DNA from 3 places in the Citricoccus sp. NPDC055426 genome. Region 2 is predicted to be linked to each of the others. Evidence: riboswitches for the same ligand, from Rfam matches in the RefSeq annotation. Region 2 holds a riboswitch; each other region holds the start of a gene.

Region 1 (5,961 bases), 140 kb from region 2:
CTGTCCCTGCTGGTAGAGGAAGAGCAGGCGCGGGATGTCATAGGTGGGGTTGCAGTCGCCGAAGAGGGTGCCGCGTAGCGTCTTCTTGAACAGCGCAAGGATGGTTCCGGGGACAGTGACGGAGGTGTCCTCGAGGACTCCCATGCTGGTGACCACCGCGGTCCCACCCTTGCGGATGGCCTCGAAGGCCGCCGACGTCACCGACTCCTCGAGGTGTCCCACGGTCACGATCGCCTTGTCCGCGCCGACGCCGAGGGTGAGGTCCCGGGCCAGCTCGGCCGCCTCGGCGGCCTCTGCGACCGCGTGGGTGGCCCCCAGTTGCATGGCGGTCTCCCTCTTGAACGGCTCGGGATCCACGGCGATGATGTTCGCGGCCCCCGCATGGCGGGCCCCCTGGACGGCGTTGGAGCCGATCCCGCCGATCCCGTAGACGATCACGGTCTCACCGGCGCGGACGTCGGCGGCGTAGACCGCTGAGCCCCACCCCGAGGGGACGCCGCAGCTGACCAGGGCGGCCTTGTCCAGGGGGATGTCCTTCGGGATGGGGACCACCGAGTTCTGGTGGACGACCCCGTACTCGCTGAATGTGCCCAAGGAGTTCATGCCGCCGTACTGGCCGTGCTCCCCGGTGAAGACGAAGCGGTCCCCTGGCAGGTTGCCCACCAGGGCGTTCGCGCCCAGATCGCACAGGGCCTGCTGGCCGGTGGCGCACCAGCGGCACGTGCCGCAGTTGGGGATGAAGGAGCAGACCACGTGGTCGCCCTCCCGGACCCGCGTCACCCCCGGCCCGACCTTCTGGACGACAGCCGAGCCCTCGTGTCCGCCGACGAGGGGCAATCGTGCCTCGGAGTCGCCTTGCAGGATGTGGAGGTCGGAGTGGCACAGTCCCGAGTAGGCGTATCGGAGCAGGACCTCTCCGGGGCCGGGCTCGGAGAGGTCGAGCTCCTCGATCCGGAAGCCCTTGCCGGGTTCCACGATGACGGCGGCTTGGGTCTTCACATTTTCTCCTGGTGGGTCACATGACGTTCAGGCGCACTCCATGCACAGCCGCTGGAATGTGACCCGTATCACTGTGGACCCTAGGGAGGTGTAGTGGAGGGGGCAATGGCACTTTCACCTGGAAGAACGGAAGTCCTGTCCTCATCCCAATGACTCGAGCAGCTCGGCGCACGCCTGCTCGCACCGGCGGCACGCCTCGGCGCAGACCGTGCAGTGCGCGTGCATCTCGGCATGCTGGCCGCACTCATCGGCGCACACCCGGCACGCGGTCCGGCAGGCCTCGAGCAGGGCGCGGGTGGTCTCGGCATTGTTGCCGGTCTGGCGGGAGAGGACCCGGCCCGTGGCTGCGCAGAGGTCTGCGCAGTCCAGGTTGAACCGGATGCACTGCCGGAGGTCGGCGACGTTGTCCTCGGCCAGGCAGGCGTCCGCACAAGCGGTGCAGGTCTGGGCGCACTCGAAACACGCCTCGATGCACTGGGCCAGCTTCTCTCGGTCGATCGTGCCCAAGTCCTTCGGATAGGTCTCGAGCATCGAACTCACGTGATGGGTCATGACATCCTCCTTGGACGGGCCAGGTCGGTCGGCGTGATGAAACGATCGGTGGTGGCAACGCCTCGGCGGACGCTCAGAACAGTCCGGCGATCGAGCCGGCGATCCAGAAGCCGACGAAGACCAGGACCAGGACCAGCAGGGCCACCAGCCAGGCCTTGTTCTTGGCACCGACGCCTCGCTGGTCCTTGTCGAGCTCGTTGTTGGTGGGCTCCGCGCTGGTGCCCTCGGCTGGCGGGGTGTCCCCGTCGATGCTGTGGCCCGACGTCTCACGGGTGGCCTCGGCCGGGTTCTTGGAATGGCCTCGGGTCTCTTCGGGGTCGATGGTTGACACGGCTACCTGCCTCTTGCGGTCGGTCGTTCAGGGCGTGCGTACGCACAGGCTAACAAGGCCTCCGGCCTGCAGAGAGGGTAGGTCTGCGGTGCCTTTGAAGCACGACCCGCGGCCCAATGGCACCCAGATGCCTCCGGCCCATGACAGGCCGCGAGACCCGACTGACGCTGATTCCTGCCGCGGTAAGAGGTGACGCTGGCGTCAGGCGCGCAGTTGCTCTGCGGTAACGGGTCCGCTCGTGAGTGCCGCGAAAGCGGGGTCGGCATCTGGAGAAGGGCTCTTGAGCCGGTCCGGGTCCCACTTGATGAGGGTGGCGGTGAGGAAACCGACGAACGGCACGGCGGCCATGGCGACGATCGCGCCGGAGGTACCCAACCAGGCCTGCAGCAGCGGGAACAGGAACAGGCCCGCGGCCGCGCCGATGTTGCAGAAGGTGGTGGAGACGCCCATGCCCAGTCCGCGGAGGTGGCTCGGATACGCCAGTGCGGACAGGGCCGCACCGCCCGGGGCCGCCAGGCCTGAGTGGAAGAGGATAAACAAGGACGGCAGCAGGATGGCCACCGCCAGGGGAGCGGACTCGAGCGTGAGCCCGAAGACGACGAGGATCACCGCGCAGGCGGCGAAGCCGAGCTGGACGGCACCGCGGATGCGTAACCGGGACGCCAGCCCGGCTGCGGCGAAACCACCGACGATGCCCAGGACGTTGAACGCCGCGGCCCCGAGCGTGGCTCCCGCGAAGCTCTCTCCGAACAGGGTCAGGGCGATGATCGGTAGGTACCAGCCGATTGCGTAGTACTGGCAGGCTTCCGCGACCCAGGCGACGTTGGCCAGGATGGTGCGCCGCAGGTAGGGCGGGCGGAACAGCGTGGCCAGCCGGCCGGCGTCGTGCTGGGTCGTCTCGGTCGCCGCGCTGTCCGGGGCGGCGGTGACCTCGGCGCCGGGGAACTCGTACATCCGCTGCAGGGCGGCGGCGGCCTGGGCGTACCGGCCCTTGGAGGCCAGCCACCGCGGGGACTCCACCAGCACGGCCCGCTGGGAGACGAGGAGCGCCAGTGCGACGACGGCGCAGCTGCCCAGCAACCAGCGCCAGATCGAGGTGCCGACCCCGAGGTGGTAGATGCCGAAGGTGAAGAGCAGGTTGGTGGTGGTGGCCACATACCACATGCCCTGCCAGCGGTTGAGCTTGCTCTGGTGCCGTGCCGGCAGGAACTCGGAGATATAGGTCAGCAGCGCTCCGAAGTCCATGGCCCAGGCCACGCCGGCGAGCACGCGGGAGAGGATGAGGATCTCAAAGCTGCCCGCGGACAGTCCGATCACCATGGCGACCAGGGCGAAGGCCTTGGCTGCCAGGAGGATGTTCAGCCGCCCGAACTTGTCCGCCAGGCCTCCGGCGAAGGGGCAGACGAAGATCGCCACGAACATGTAGGTGCTCGTCACCAGGGAGACCTGGACGGGGCTCAGGCCCAACTCGCGGGTCAGCGGATCGAGACCGGAGGCGAGGGCCGCACCGGCGTAGGCCTCGAAGAACACCCCACCCAGGCCGAGGATCCACACCCACTTCATGGCCGGCCGGGTGCGGCCGATGTCCAGGCCGTGGACCACGGATGCCTCGGAGTCGATTCTCAGTGTGGACGTGCTCATGGCCTGTCTTCCCTACCTTGGCTCGCGTCTTGCCCGCACCAGTGGGCTGCGGGCCGAATCCTCACCTGGGGCACCCCACACGTGCGGAGGGTTGCCGGCCACGGAACCAGGGTTCGCTGTGTGTGGCACTCGTGATTCGCCGCCGACGCTATCGGCGGGGCGGGCCCGGGGCATGCCGGCGGTCTTGGTCCGTCATCCTGGCGGTGTTTGAGCCGATCACCCGGGTGCAGGGGACGGAGATGACGCCGTGAGACGCAGGGTGGCCTGCCAGGTTCTCCAGGACCTCAGCCCGCCGGCGCCTCCAGGGCCGCCTCGATCGCGCTGCGCATCTTCTCCGGTCCGGTGGCTGGCGCGAAACGCTCGATGACCCGCCCGTCCCGGCCGATGAGGAACTTGGTGAAGTTCCACTTGATGGCCCCGCCGAGCAGCCCGGAGGTCTCCTTGCGCAGCCAGCCGAATAGGGGGTGGGAGCCGGAGCCGTTGACGTCCACCTTGGCGAACATGGGGAAGTCGACCCCGTAGTTCAGCTGGCAGAACTCGCTGGCCTCGGCGTCCGTGCCGGGTTCCTGGTTCGCGAACTGGTTGCAGGGGAAGCCCAGCACCACCAGACCCCGGTCCTGGTACTCGGCGTAGAGCTCCTGCAGGCCCTCGTACTGGGGCGTCAGGCCGCACTTGCTGGCGGTGTTGACCACCACGGCCACCTGTCCGGCGTAGTCGGCGAGCGGCTGCTCCTGGCCGGCCACGGTGGGGGCGGCGAAATCGTACAGCGTGGGCATCAGTCCTGCACCACGTTCACGTGGACATCGATGTTGCCGCGGGTGGCGTTGGAATACGGGCACACCTGGTGGGCCTGGTCGGCGAGCTCCTGGGCCTGCTCGGCCGACAGGTTCGGCACCACCACCTCGAGGGTGACCTCGAGGCCGAAGCCGCCGGCGTCGTTGGGACCGATGCCCACGCGGGCACCCACGCTGGACTCGCCCAGGTCTGCCTTGGCCTTGCGGGCCACCATCTGCAGGGCGGAGTGGAAGCAGGCCGCGAAGCCGGCGGCGAAGAGCTGCTCGGGGTTGGCGCCGTCACCGGAGCCGCCCATCTCCTGCGGGACAGCCAGGTCCAGGCTGATGGTGCCGTCCGCGGTCTGGGTGCGGCCGTCGCGGCCGCCTCCGGTGGCCAGGGCCTCGGCGGTGTAGATGGTCTGCATGGTGGTCTCCTTCGGGTCGGGGTGGTGCTGTGAGTTGGTCAGCCGGCGCTCACGAAGCGCCGGGAGAGGTCCCGCAGCGCCAGCAGCTCGGGGCCGGAGAGCCCGACGGCGTCCAGCAGGCAACGCTGGACGTCCACCGCGCGCTCGCGGAGGGCGTCGCCCGCCTCGGTCAGGTGGACGGTCACGCGGCGGGAGTCCGCTTCCTGGCGCCGGCGGGTGATGAACCCGTGGGTGTCCAGGCGGCGCAGCAGCGGCGAGAGCGTGCCGCTGTCCAGGTGCAGGCGCGCGCCGAGCTCAGAGACGGACGGTCCATCCTGCTCCCAGAGCACCAACAGCACCAGGTACTGCGGGTAGGTCAGTCCCAGCTCGTCCAGCAACGGGCGGTAGGCCTGCTGTGCCGCGCGGGCCGCCGAATACAGGGCGAAGCAGACCTGTTTCTCCAGCTGCAGCGTGGGTGCAGTATCGGTGCCGCTCATGCAGAAAGTATTGCGCACAATTCAGTTGTGCGCAATGGAAATCTTCAGCCCGAGGCTTCCGGGCGGATCCGCACGGTGCTCGTCAACGTGGTCAGGCTGGGAAACCGCGGGGTGGAGCTGAATCCGAAGTCCGCCGGGGGATCCAGGTCCGCCAGGGCCCCCAGGTCCTCCCCATCCCACGTCGCACGAGAGGCGGCGAGGCGGTGCAGGTCCCGGGCGGCATACCACTCGGTGCGGTCGTTGCCAGCGGTGCCCAGGGTCCGCACCCCCGGCATCACCACCCCGGCCACCCGGTCGGTGATCCTGGCCATGGTCAGAGATGTTCCCACCGGGCCGGGCACCGCCCGCAGCAGATGCCCCAGGGCGTGGCGCCGCCCCACCTCGAAGTACCAGTCCAGCGGTCCGGCGGTGACGTGCCAGCGGGAGCCGGCGGCAGCGCCGGCGTCGGACCTCTGGATGCTGACCGGCACCTGCTGCACCTCGTCGAAAGTGTAGGTCGCGGAGACGAACTCGGCGACCCACTGATCAGGGGCCAGCAGGATGCGGTGCCCGTCCGGGCGCTGGATCATGACGTCCGCGAACATCCCGTGCGGGGACGCCGTCCAGCATCCGAGCACCAGTCGCATCCCGCCGGCGGTCCCGGCGCCGGCGATGTGGCCGGTGAACCTCAGGCGCGTGCCTCGATTACTCAACGGACGGCTTTCGGGCGGGGGCCGGTGTGATCACGCGGGTCTGCTGGACTGGCCATCCAGCCAGAGCACGTC
Region 2 (5,961 bases):
CGGGCGCTTCGTCATGGGCTCCGTCTCGGACGGGCTGCTCAAGGAACTCGACCAGCCCGTGCTCTGCGTCAAGGACAACCCGGCCAAGCCCACCGGCGTGATCGACGAGGCTCCGCCGGAGGACCTCACCGCCGCCACCGAGCCCGCCGCCATCAGCGGCCCCGGCGCCGCTGTGGACACCCCGCCCGGCGCCGGCCCGGCCGACCGCCCGTAGCCGGACGGCTCCGGCCTCCCGCCCGGCCCCTTCACTTTGAGGGCAATCCCGCTTTGAGGGCAATCCCACTCCTGAGGATTGCCCCCAAAGCGCCAGGTTGGCGTGAGGATTGCGCTCAAAACGCCGGGGTGCCGTGGGATTGCCCTCAAAACGCCGGGGTGGGTCAGTCGGAGCCGGGGCCTGCGGGGCCGCCGTCGGGCCCCTCGTCCGGGCCCTTGCGCCCGGTGGTCTCCTCGTCCGCGTCAGTCCCCTCGGTTCCCTCAGCCTGGGCGGCCTTCTCCTTGCGCTCGGCGAAGGCGGCCTCGCCCGGGCCGGCGAACTCGCGGTTGCGTTCCACCGCGCTGATGGAGCCGGTGAACACGGAGGAGTCGTCGCTGGACCTGGTCAACGGGGTGGAGCCCGTGACGGCCGCCGTGGTCCCGGTGTCGGCGGGCTGACGGTCCTGACCTGCCTCGGCCCCCGCCTCGACCCACGGCAGCGGGCTGGTGGGGGTGCGGGGCTGCTGCCCCATGCCGGTGCCGGTACCGGTACCGGCCCCAGAACCGGTGCCGGACGCGGAACCGGCCGGGCCGGCGTCGTGCCCCTGATCCGGCGCGGAGCCGGCCGTGCCGGCGGCGCCGGCCGAGGCCGAGCCGTCCGCGGCACCACCAGCCGCTTCCCCGGACGCCCCGGAGTCCACGCCGACGGGCGCGAGGGCCGGCGCCTCGGCGAAGCGCTGGGCGTAGATGGCCTCGGGGTGCTCGCTACGCAGGAAGGTGACGAGGTCCTCGCGCACCAGGCAGCGCAGGTCCCACAGGTCGCCGGCGTTGCGGGCGGAGACCGCCACCCACAGCTTCATGGTGCCGTTCAGGGCCTCACTGATCTGGATGGAGCTGTCCTTGCCGTCCCACAGCTCGGTGGATTCGAGCAGGGCCTTGAGGCGCTCGCGGGTGGCGTCCACCGGGGCCCTCCAGTCCACGTCGATCTCCACGGTCCCGGACAGGGCGGAGCCGGTGCGCGTCCAGTTCTCGAACGGGGTGGTGGTGAAGTGGCTGGAGGGGTAGATCACCCGGCGGCCGTCCCAGATCTTGACCACCACGTAGGACAGGGTGATGTCCTCGATGGTCCCGTAGACCCCGTCCGCGATCACCACGTCACCCACGCGGATCGCGTCCGTGAAGGCCAGCTGGATCCCGGCGAAGACGTTGGTCAGGGTGGACTGCACCGCGAGGCCGGCCACCACGGAGATCACGCCGGCCGAGGCCAGCAGCCCGGCGCCGACGGCGCGGACCTGGGGGATGGTCAGCAGGATGACGGACACGGCGATCACGATGATCGCGGCCTGGATCACGCGGCGCAGCAGCACGGTCTGGGTGCGGATCTTGCGGTCACGACGGTCGTCCACGCCCTCCGAGGCGTACCTGCCGAGCAGCCGCTCCTCCACGATCTGCACGATCCGCAAGGCCAGCCAGGCGAGCGAGCCGACGATCCCGGCCATCAGCAGGAAGTTCACACCGTTGAACCAGGGGTAGCCGGAGGCGGTCAGGCCCAGGGCGATCCGGGCCGCCAGCAGCACGGCCGCGGCGAGGATCGGGATGCGGCACTTGGCGACCTGACTGCGCATCCCGGGCTTGCGGCGCAGCACGGTGTTCAGCAGCAACCAGCCGACCACCACCACGGCGACCGCGATCGCCACCGCGATCGCCACCGTGGAGAGGATTCCCCAGAACGGGCCGAGCGAGTCCACCGCGCCCTCGGCGCCCTCCCGGACGCTGTCCGGGACGTTCTCGGGGGACGGGCCGGAGGTTCCGGCGGGCTCGGCGGCCGCCTCCGCCACACCCCCCGCGGAGGTCAGGACGGCGGGCATCTCGGAGAGGGGGGACAGACTGAGCATGGTTCCCAGTCTGTCATCCCGCACTTGGACGATCCTGAACAGGTGGAGAATGGACGCTGAACCTGCCGAACCCCCTGCCTCCCAGGAGCCCCACCCATGCCTGCCCTGCTTGCCACCACGGACCTGCGCGGCCGCGACTACGATCCGGCCACCGTGCTGCCCCGCGCGGAGGTGGACGTGGCCGCCGCCGTGCCGAAGGTGCTGCCGATCCTCGAGCGGGTCCGGACCGAGGGCGCCTCCGCCGTGCTGGAGCTGGGCGAGCAGTTCGACGGCGTCCGGCCCCCGTCCCTGCGGGTCCCGGCCGACCGGATCGCCGAGGCGCTCGAGACCCTGGACCCGGCCGTCCGTGCCTCCCTCGAGGAGTCCATCAGCCGCGCCCGCGCCGTCCACGCGGCCCAGTTCCCGCCCGGGTCCGAGGTGGAGCTCGCCGAGGGCGCCGTGGTGGAGAACCGCTGGGTCCCGGTGAACCGGGTGGGCCTGTACGTGCCCGGCGGCCGCGCCGTCTACCCCTCCTCCGTGGTGATGAACGTGGTCCCGGCCCAGGCCGCGGGGGTGCCCTCCCTGGCCGTCGCGTCCCCGCCGCAGAAGGACTTCGGCGGCCTGCCGCACCCCGTGATCCTGGCCGCCTGCGCCCTGCTCGGCGTGGACGAGGTCTACGCCGCGGGCGGCGCCCAGGCGGTGGCCATGTTCGCCTACGGCGTGGCGGACGACGCCGGCGCGCGGCTGTGTGCCCCCGTGGACATGGTCACGGGGCCGGGCAACATCTTCGTGGCGGCCGCCAAGCGCGCCCTGCTCGGGACCATCGGCATCGACGCCGAGGCCGGGCCCACCGAGATCGCGGTCCTGGCCGACGGCACGGCCGACGCCCGCTGGGTGGCCGCGGACCTGATCAGCCAGGCGGAGCACGATCCGATGGCCGGCTCCGTGCTGATCACCACCTCCCCCGAGCTGGCCCGGGACGTGGCGGAGCAGGTCGAGGCACAGGTGCCCGGCTCCTTCCACGAGGAGCAGATCCGCCAGGCCCTGGGCGGCCCCCAGTCCGGGATCCTGCTGGTGGACACCCTGGACGAGGCGCTGGCCGTGGCGGACGCCTATGCCGCCGAGCACCTCGAGGTGCACACCGTGGACGCGCTGGCCACGGCCCGCCGGGTGAGCAACGCCGGCGCCGTGTTCGTGGGCCCGTACTCCCCGGTGCCGCTGGGCGACTACTCCTCCGGCTCCAACCACGTGCTCCCCACCGGCGGCTCCGCCCGGTACTCCTCCGGGCTGAACACCGTGAGCTTCCTGCGCCTGCAGCAGCTGATCCGCTACACGGAGACCGGCCTGAAGGACCTGGACGCCAACATCTCCGCCCTGTCCACGGCGGAGGGCCTGCCCGCCCACGGCGAGGCCGTCTCCCTCCGCTTCCGCTGAAGCAGGTCACGGGGGTTCACAGTTCGGAAAAACCTTTGACCGTCCCAGCCGGGCCTCGTTACTCTGGACACAGAATCACGAGTTCCCGCTGTTACAGCCCTGGCTTGCGGGACGGCAACCCTCTTCACGCAGTAGTGGGGTGCTCCAGGTGAGGATTCGGCCTACCGGATGCGCCGGCAGGCAAGTACCGCGTTTCTGCCGGTGCCGTTCGGAGTACTCTCCGCGGGCGCCGCGGGGCAGATCCGCCGTCGAACGGAGGACCGAACATGACCGCTCTGGCTACCCACGAACTGCACCCGACCGCCGCCCTGGACCGTGACCTCGACCGCGAGCTGTCCACCGAGACCCTGCGCGCCGCCTTCTCCCACTTCCCCTCCGGCGTGGCGGCCCTGGCCGGCGTGGCCCACGGTGTCAAGGAGGGGCTCGTGGCCTCGTCGTTCACCGTCGGGGTCTCCCTCGAGCCGGCCCTGGTGTCGGTCGCGGTGCAGAACACCTCCCGGACCTGGCCGCGGCTGAAGCAGGCGGAACGCATCGGGATCTCCATCCTCGGCGAGGGCCAGACCAGTGTGTGCCGCCAGCTGGCCTCCAAGGAGGGCGACCGCTTCGCCGGGCTGGACGTCCGCGCCACGGACCACGGCGCCCTGCTCCTGAACGGTGCCGCCCTGTGGCTGGACACCACCGTCTACGCCGAGCTGCCGGCCGGTGACCACACCATGGTCCTGCTCGAGGTCCACGGCGTGCATGACCACTCCTCCGAGCACGAGCCGATCGTGTTCCACCGCTCCGCGTTCCGCAACCTGCGCACCGCGGAGGGCAACCAGTAGCCGGACCAGTAGCCCCGGTAGACTCCACAGGCATGCCACAGCCCAGCGCCCCCGCCCAGGTCCGCCTGGACGCCTGGCTCTGGGGCGTGCGCATGTACAAGACACGCTCGGCGGCCACCGCCGCCTGCCGGGCCGGGCACGTCCGGCTGAACGGGCAGCCCACCAAGGCCTCACAGGCGGTGCGCCCCGGGGACACCATCCGGCTGCGCCAGCCCGGCCGGGAGCGCATCCTCGAGGTCACCGGTCTGCTGGCCAAACGCGTCGGCGCCCCGGAGGCCGTCCGCCACTACATCGACCACTCCCCCGAGCCCGTGCCCCGGGAGCTGATGGCCGTGCCGCGCCGGGACCGCGGGGCCGGACGCCCGACCAAGCGGGAGCGCCGGCAGCTGGACCAGCTCCGGCGGCGCACCGAGTCCGACTAGGGTGAATCCATGAAATTTCGATACCTCGGCAACAGCGGACTCAAGATCTCCGAGATCATCTACGGCAATTGGCTCACCCACGGCTCCCAGGTCGAGAACGAGACGGCGCACGCCTGCGTGAAGGAGGCCCTGGACCAGGGCATCACGAGCTTCGACACGGCGGATGTCTACGCGAACACCAAGGCCGAGTCCGTCCTCGGCGAGGCCCTGCAGGGTCAGCGCCGCGAGTCCCTCGAGGTCTTCACCAAGGTCTACTGGCCCACCGGTCCCAGGGGCCACAATGACACCGGGCTCTCCCGCAAGCACATCATGGAGTCCATCAACGGCTCCCTGCAGCGGCTGAAGATGGACTACGTGGACCTCTACCAGGCCCACCGCTATGACGTGGAGACGCCCCTGGAGGAGACCATGCAGGCCTTCGCGGACGTCGTCCGCGCCGGCAAGGCCCTGTACATCGGGGTCTCCGAGTGGCCGGCGGACAAGATCCGGGAAGCCCACGCCATGGCCTCCCAGCTGGGCTTCCAGCTCATCTCGAGCCAGCCGCAGTACTCCATGCTGTGGCGGGTCATCGAACCCGAGGTCATCCCGGCGTGCGAGGACCTCGGACTCTCCCAGATCGTCTGGTCCCCCATGGCCGGCGGCATCCTCACCGGCAAGTACCTGCCCGGCCAGCAGCCCCCGGAGGGCTCCAGGGGCGCGGACACCGAGGGCGGCGCCCGCACCATGGCCCACCGGATGTCCGATGACGTGCTCACCGCCGTGCAGAAGCTGCGCCCCATCGCCGAGGGGCTCGGCGCCACCATGGGCCAGCTCGCCATCGCGTGGGTCCTCGCCCACCCGAACGTCGCCGGTGCCATCGTGGGAGCCTCCCGGCCGGAGCAGATCGCCGAGAACGTGAAGGCCCTGGACCTCACCCTGGATGACGCCACCCTGGGGGCCGTCGACGCCGCCATCGGGCACATCGTCACGGACGACCCCACCCTGGTCTCCGTCCCGGAGGAGCGCGCCGCCTGACCAGCCCCGCATTGTGATCAAGCCGTGATCTGGACATCCTGCAACATCACGGTATGATCACAGATAGCCGGTGTTGCCCGTTCCGCTGGACGGAGCGGGCAACACGGGGTCAAGCGCCATCAGGGGGGCTGAGCATGACCACCAAGGCAGGGCACGCTGCTGACCTTTCCCACCCGCACCATGCCCGCGCGGACCTCGGCC
Region 3 (5,961 bases), 260 kb from region 2:
GGACCACGCACAGCCCCCGGGGCACCCGCGGTGCCCTGCGCACCCCGGCCGGCCGGGCCGCCGTCGGGGTCCTGGTCCCGGTGCTGCTGGTCGCCGCGTGGTGGGCCGCGACGGCCGCCGGGCTGTTCTCCCCCGTACAGCTGCCCGCACCGGCCTCCGTGGTCCGGGCGGGGCTGGACCTGGCCGCGGACGGGGAGCTGGGGCATCACATCGCCATCTCGGTGCAGCGGGTGCTGCTGGGCTTCGCGATCGGCGGGGTCCTCGGGCTGCTGGTGGGTTCCGTGCTGGGCCTGTCCACATGGGCGGACGCCCTGCTCTCCCCGACGATCGGGGCCGTCCGCGCCGTGCCGTCCCTGGCCTGGGTGCCGCTGCTGATCCTGTGGATGGGCATCAACGAGGACTCGAAGGTCACGCTGATCGCCATCGGCGCGTTCTTCCCGATCTTCACCAACCTCTACGCGGCCCTGAAGCACGTGGACCCGCACCTCGTGGAGGCCGGGCGGGCCTTCGGCTTCCACGGCCTGCGCCTGCTGCGCACCGTGCAGCTGCCGGCCGTGGTGCCCTCCGTGTTCTCCGGGCTGCGGCTGGCGCTGGCGCAGGCCTGGTTGTTCCTCGTGGCGGCCGAGCTCATCGCCGCCTCGATGGGACTGGGCTGGCTGCTGAGCGACTCTCAGAACAACGGGCGCACGGACCGGCTGATCCTGGCGATCATCCTGCTGGCCGTCATCGGCAAGGTCACGGACACGATCCTCGGGGTGGTGGAGCAGCGGGCCAACCGGCGCTGGGCCTGACCCACGCCGCCCCTCCCGTCAACTCCTGCCGGACCGTTCCGTGTGCTCATGAGCCAGGGGTGGAGCCGCTCAGGCCAGCAGGTGCAGGACCCAGCTCAGGCCGACCATCAGGACCGTGAGGATCGGGAAGAGAAAGACCGTCACCCAGACCAGGGCGCCCCCAGACCTGGAACCCGTGTCCGAACCGGCCGCGCGGATCCCGTCCGCCCCGGATTGCGGGACGGGTCCCACGATCGAATCGTCCAAGCCACCCCGTACCGCCGTCCGCCACTCCAGTACCGTGCCCAGCACCAGCAGGCCCACGCCCACGGCGGTCAGGGCCACGGCCGGCAACTGTCCGACACCGGCATCGAGGACCAGGACGGCGGCCACCACGGCGGCGCAGTACACCGCGCAGACCCCCAGGAACGCCCAGGTCCGCTCCACCGCCAGGCGCAGGACCCTATCGGTGGCCAGGACCAGGACGGCGAAGGCCGCCAGCAGGAGCCCTCCCGTCACCAGCAGACCGACCGTGACCTCGACCTGCCCGGACCCGAACCACCACTCGTCCGCACCGGTGGCGGTGAGGAACATCCCCACCAGGCCCAGCCCGATCCCCAGGAGCCACCGCGGGTCGCGGTCCCCCTCGATCCGGCGAAATGGCGCCGCCTGGCGGGCGTAGGCCTTCGGGTCGCCGAAGGCCTCCCGTACCGATTCCCCCGACTCGGTCAGATGGCTCTCCACGAGGACGAGAGCGTCCCCGATGAGAGGCCCGGGCACCCCGAGGAGCCGCTGTTCGAGGACGAAATCCTCCACCCAGGCCTTCTCCACGCCGGGCGCCAGCCGGGCATAGTTCAGCGGATTTCCGGACTGAGACGTCGATCCATCGTGCCCAGTTCTCATGTCAATCCCTTCCCTCGTGGCCTGCGGATTCATGGGCGTCGGGCAGCGCGCCGTCCGTGAGCATCCGGGTGGTCGCGGTGAACGCGGCCCAGCGGGCCGCCTGGTCCGCCGCTTCCCGGCGCCCCTGCTGGGTGAGCGCATAGAACTTCCGGCCGGGGCCGCCGTCGCCGGGCCGCCATTCGACCTCGAGGTGCCCGGCCTCCTCCAGCCGGCCGAGCAGCGGGTACAGGGTCCCGCCCTTGACGGTCCCGAGGCCGGCCTCGGCCAGACGCTGGATGATCGCGTAGCCGTAACTGGAGCCGTCCGTCAGGATGCGCAGCACGCACACCCCGAGCACACCCCGCAGCCACTCGCTCGGCCAGTTGTCCCCTGTCATGACTAGATCGTATGCCTGACTAGTCAGGCACGTCAACTAGTCCCGACTTGAACCGCGTCGCACGCCGTCACCCGTTTAGACCCGCGTACCGGCCGGGCCCTAGAGTGGAATCGACCATCCCGAGCGGCTGAGAGATCTGGCTCCGTGACGCCGCAGCAACCCGTGGTCCGCTCCAGCCCCCTCGGGGCGCCGCAGCGGCCACCAGGTGCTACCGCCAGATTCGATGGAAAGAAGGTTCCCCTCGTGTCTGTTGCCCCGAACGCCACCACCGCCGAAACCGCCGCCCTGCCCGCTCCGCTGCCGGCCGCCGTCGTGAATTCCGCCGACACCACCGTCCATCCGGGCCGCCCCGCCCACCTGCTGCACGGCGGTCTCGGGGACGGTCAGCCCGTCAGCGAGCAGGACCGCCTGGCCTTCTGGGATGCCGCCGCGCGCCGCCTGGACTGGGAGACGGAGTGGCACACCACCCACTCATGGACGGACCCGGACCCGCTCGCCGAGCGCGGGCCCCAGATCCGCTGGTTCGAGGGCGGGCGGCTCAACGTCGCGGTGAACTGCGTGGACCGGCACGTGGCGGCCGGCCGCGGCGAGAAGGTGGCGCTGTACTTCGAGGGCGAGCCGGGCGACCGCCGCGCCGTCACCTACGCGCAGCTGCAGCGAGAGGTCAGCCAGGCCGCCAACGCGCTGACCGAGCTGGGCATCGTCAAGGGCGACCGCGTGGTCGTCTACCTGCCCGTGCTGGTGGAGACGGTGGTCATCACGCTGGCCTGCGCCCGGATCGGAGCCGTGCACTCACTCGTGTTCGGCGGCTTCTCGGCCGAGGCGCTGAAGTTCCGCGTGGAGGACACCGGCGCCAAGCTGCTGGTGACCTCCGAGGGCCAGTTCCGCCGCGGCCAGGCCGTGCCGGTCAAGGCCAACGCGGACGCCGCCGTGGCCGGGGACAACGCGATCGAGCACGTGCTGGTGCTCAACCGCACCGGGCACACGGACGTGGCATGGACCCCAGGCCGGGACGTGTGGTGGCACGAGATCGTGGACCGCCAGCCCACCACCCACACCCCCGAGGCCTTCGACGCCGAGACCGAGTTGTTCATCATGTACACCTCCGGCACCACGGGCCAGCCCAAGGGCCTCGTACACACCTCCGGCGGCTACCTCACCCAGGCCTCCTGGTCCCACGACTTCCTGTTCTCGAACCCGGATGTGGACGCGCGGGAGCATGACGTGCACTGGTGCACCGCAGACCTCGCCTGGGTCACCGCCCACACCTACGAGATCTACGGCCCGCTCTCCAACGGCGTCACCCAGGTCATCTACGAGGGCGTGCCGAACGCGCCGCACCCGGGCCGGCACTTCGAGGTCATCGAGCGCTACGGCGTGACCTCGTACTACACCGCGCCGACGCTTGTGCGCTCCCTCATGGGCTGGTTCCCCGAGGGGATCCCCGCGGAGTACGACCTGTCCAGCATCCGCCTCGTCGGCACCGTGGGCGAGGCCGTGAACCCGGAGGCCTGGACCTGGGCGCGCACCCAGATCGGCCGGGACCGGCTCGCCGCGCTGGATGCGCAGCTGCAGGCCGAGACGGACGACGGCGGCGCGCGGGTGGCGCGCGACGGTTCAGTGGGCGTGCCGATGGTGGACACCTGGTGGCAATCCGAGACCGGCGCGACCATCCTCTCCCCGCGGCAGACCGATGAGCGGTTCAAGCCCGGCTGCGGATCCCGCCCCCTGCCCGGGGTGGACGTGGCCGTGGTGGACGACGCCGGCGAGCGCGTTGCCGCCGGCCTGCAGGGCAAGGTGGTGGTGACCCGCACCGGCCCGGCCATGGCCCGCACCGTGTGGGGCAACCCGCGGCGCTATTACACCTCCTACTGGAAGGACTACGCCGAGCAGGGCTGGTTCCTGGCCGGGGACGGGGCGAAGTACGACGAGGATGCGGACCTCTGGATCCTCGGCCGCATCGACGACGTCATCAACATCTCCGGGCACCGGCTGTCCACCATCGAGATCGAGTCCGCACTGGTCTCCCACCCGGGCGTGGTGGAGGCCGGGGTGTGTCCGGTGCCCGACCCGAAGACCGGGCACGCCGCCGTCGCGTTCGTGGTGGCCCGCGCCGGGGTGGGCGAGGAGTCCGCCGAGGAGTTGCGCCGCCACGTGGGGACCGTGATCGGCCCGGTAGCAAAGCCGCGCGAGGTGGTGTTCGTGCCCGACGTGCCGAAGACGCGCTCGGGCAAGATCATGCGCCGCCTGCTCACCCAGCTCTACGAGGGCACCGCGCTGGGGGACACCACGTCCCTGCAGAACGAGCCCTGCGTCGGGCAGATCGCCGAGGTCATGGCCGGGCGCCGCGGCTGACTTCTGCTGCTGCGCCCGGACTCAGTCGTCGCTCAGGCGTCAGCCGTGCCATACGTCCAGTAGGAGGACAGGGACAGCATCTTCCGGTCCACGCCGCGGTCCTCGGTCAGATGCCGGCGCAACCGCTTGACCATGGCCTTCTCCCCGTGGACGAAGGCATGCACGCGCCCGGCCGGCCACTCCTCGCGTCCGATCGACTCCACGGCTGCGGCCAGCCCCGAGCGGGCCGGCGCGTAGTCCCCGCCGCGGTGCAGCCAGGTCACGTCCACGCCCGCCGGTGCGGTCAGCTCCCACTCGTCCTGCGGGCCGCCCACCTCGATGACAGCCTTCCCGACGGCGGCCGGGGCCTTCTCCGCCAGCTCGGCCAGGGCGGCGGAGATCGCCGGCAGCGCCGACTCGTCCCCGACCATCAGGTGCGCCTCCGCCGTGGTGTCCGGGGCGTACTTGCCACCGGGTCCGGCGAAGGCCACCTTCTCGCCCACCACCGCGCGCGCGGCCCAGGGCCCGGCCACGCCGGCGTCCCCGTGCAGCACCACGTCGATCACGAGGGTCTGGGCCGCGCCGTCCACCGAGTGCACCGTGTAGGTCCGGCGGACGGGGCGCTGGTGCTTCGGCAGCTCCTTGCGCAGGGCCTGCACGTCATAGGGCGGTTCCAGGCCCAGTGCCGGGTCCACGAAGAGGATCTTCACGTACTTGTCCGTGAAACGGTTGTCCCGGAAGTCGGCGAAGCCCGGGCCGCCGAGGGTGATCCGCTGGAAGTGCTCCCCGATCCGCTCGGTGGCCACCACCTCCAGCACCACCTGCCGGCGCTTGCCGCGTTCCATCGAGCGGTCCATGGAGTCGCGGGACTCCACCGGCCCCAGGGCGCCGAGGGCGCGCTGACCGGACCCGTGCTGGTCACGCATCCGGGCGGCCTTCAGTGCGTACTTCGCGGCCTTGTACTCATACTTGGCCACGGAATACTGCTCGCGGGCCGCGCGGTAACGCTCGTAGGCCTCGTCCGTGGCGGGTGTGCTGGCGTGGTGTTTGCTGCCCATGGATCCTTCCGGTGGCACCGCCATGGACCGGCGGTGTCTCTCCCCTTCAGCGTACGGTCCGCGCGGAGGCGCCGATAGGCATCACGGGCCCCTCGGAGCCCTCGTCCCGGGGTGCGGCCGGTCGGCGCGCGGGCATCACCCGCCGCACCCCGTGGAGGTCGAACACCTCGATCGGCGTCCCGTAGACGCCGCTCAGCAGTTCGGCGGTGCACACCTGCTCCGGGGTGCCGTCCGCCACCACCTTCCCGTGGTCCAGCAGGACCACCCGGTCCCCGTACACGGCCGCGGAGTCCAGGTCATGGAGCACCACGGCCACCGCGTGGCCCGCCGCCGCCAGCTCGCGGCACAACGCGAGGGTCCGCTCCTGGTGGGCGATGTCCATGGCGGAGACCGGCTCGTCCAGCAGCACGGCCCTGCCCTCCTGGGCCAGCACCCGGGCCAGGGCGGTGCGCTGGCGCTCACCGCCGGAGACCACGGTGACGGTCCGGTCCTGGAGGTGTTCGATCTCCACCGCGGCGAC

The links. Region 2 has a riboswitch for S-adenosylmethionine ahead of AB0K08_RS02540 (flavin reductase family protein). Riboswitches for the same ligand answer to the same signal wherever they lie in the genome.
Region 1: linked by a shared signal. The riboswitch ahead of AB0K08_RS01930 (MFS transporter) and the one ahead of AB0K08_RS02540 (flavin reductase family protein) in region 2 are both predicted to bind S-adenosylmethionine.
Region 3: linked by a shared signal. The riboswitch ahead of AB0K08_RS01370 (AMP-binding protein) and the one ahead of AB0K08_RS02540 (flavin reductase family protein) in region 2 are both predicted to bind S-adenosylmethionine.

Annotation. Positions count from the first base shown of each region.
Region 1 covers NZ_JBFARZ010000001.1:413,664-419,624, forward strand. The annotation lists gene AB0K08_RS01915 (NDMA-dependent alcohol dehydrogenase) at 1-999, opposite strand, end outside; gene AB0K08_RS01920 (four-helix bundle copper-binding protein) at 1,141-1,551, opposite strand; gene AB0K08_RS01925 (DUF6480 family protein) at 1,625-1,882, opposite strand; gene AB0K08_RS01930 (MFS transporter) at 2,084-3,523, opposite strand; SAM riboswitch class IV at 3,544-3,660, opposite strand; gene AB0K08_RS01935 (glutathione peroxidase) at 3,808-4,299, opposite strand; gene AB0K08_RS01940 (organic hydroperoxide resistance protein) at 4,299-4,721, opposite strand; gene AB0K08_RS01945 (MarR family transcriptional regulator) at 4,760-5,197, opposite strand; gene AB0K08_RS01950 (hypothetical protein) at 5,242-5,889, opposite strand; gene AB0K08_RS01955 (DUF4287 domain-containing protein) at 5,920-5,961, opposite strand, start outside.
Region 2 covers NZ_JBFARZ010000001.1:555,597-561,557, reverse strand. The annotation lists gene AB0K08_RS02555 (universal stress protein) at 1-214, shown strand, start outside; gene AB0K08_RS02550 (mechanosensitive ion channel family protein) at 378-2,087, opposite strand; gene hisD (histidinol dehydrogenase) at 2,184-3,500, shown strand; SAM riboswitch class IV at 3,574-3,693, shown strand; gene AB0K08_RS02540 (flavin reductase family protein) at 3,767-4,324, shown strand; gene AB0K08_RS02535 (RNA-binding S4 domain-containing protein) at 4,357-4,746, shown strand; gene AB0K08_RS02530 (aldo/keto reductase family protein) at 4,756-5,760, shown strand; gene AB0K08_RS02525 (Ig-like domain-containing protein) at 5,895-5,961, shown strand, end outside.
Region 3 covers NZ_JBFARZ010000001.1:292,945-298,905, reverse strand. The annotation lists gene AB0K08_RS01385 (ABC transporter permease) at 1-791, shown strand, start outside; gene AB0K08_RS01380 (hypothetical protein) at 861-1,673, opposite strand; gene AB0K08_RS01375 (PadR family transcriptional regulator) at 1,675-2,049, opposite strand; SAM riboswitch class I at 2,161-2,279, shown strand; gene AB0K08_RS01370 (AMP-binding protein) at 2,407-4,404, shown strand; gene AB0K08_RS01365 (siderophore-interacting protein) at 4,437-5,441, opposite strand; gene AB0K08_RS01360 (heme ABC transporter ATP-binding protein) at 5,488-5,961, opposite strand, start outside.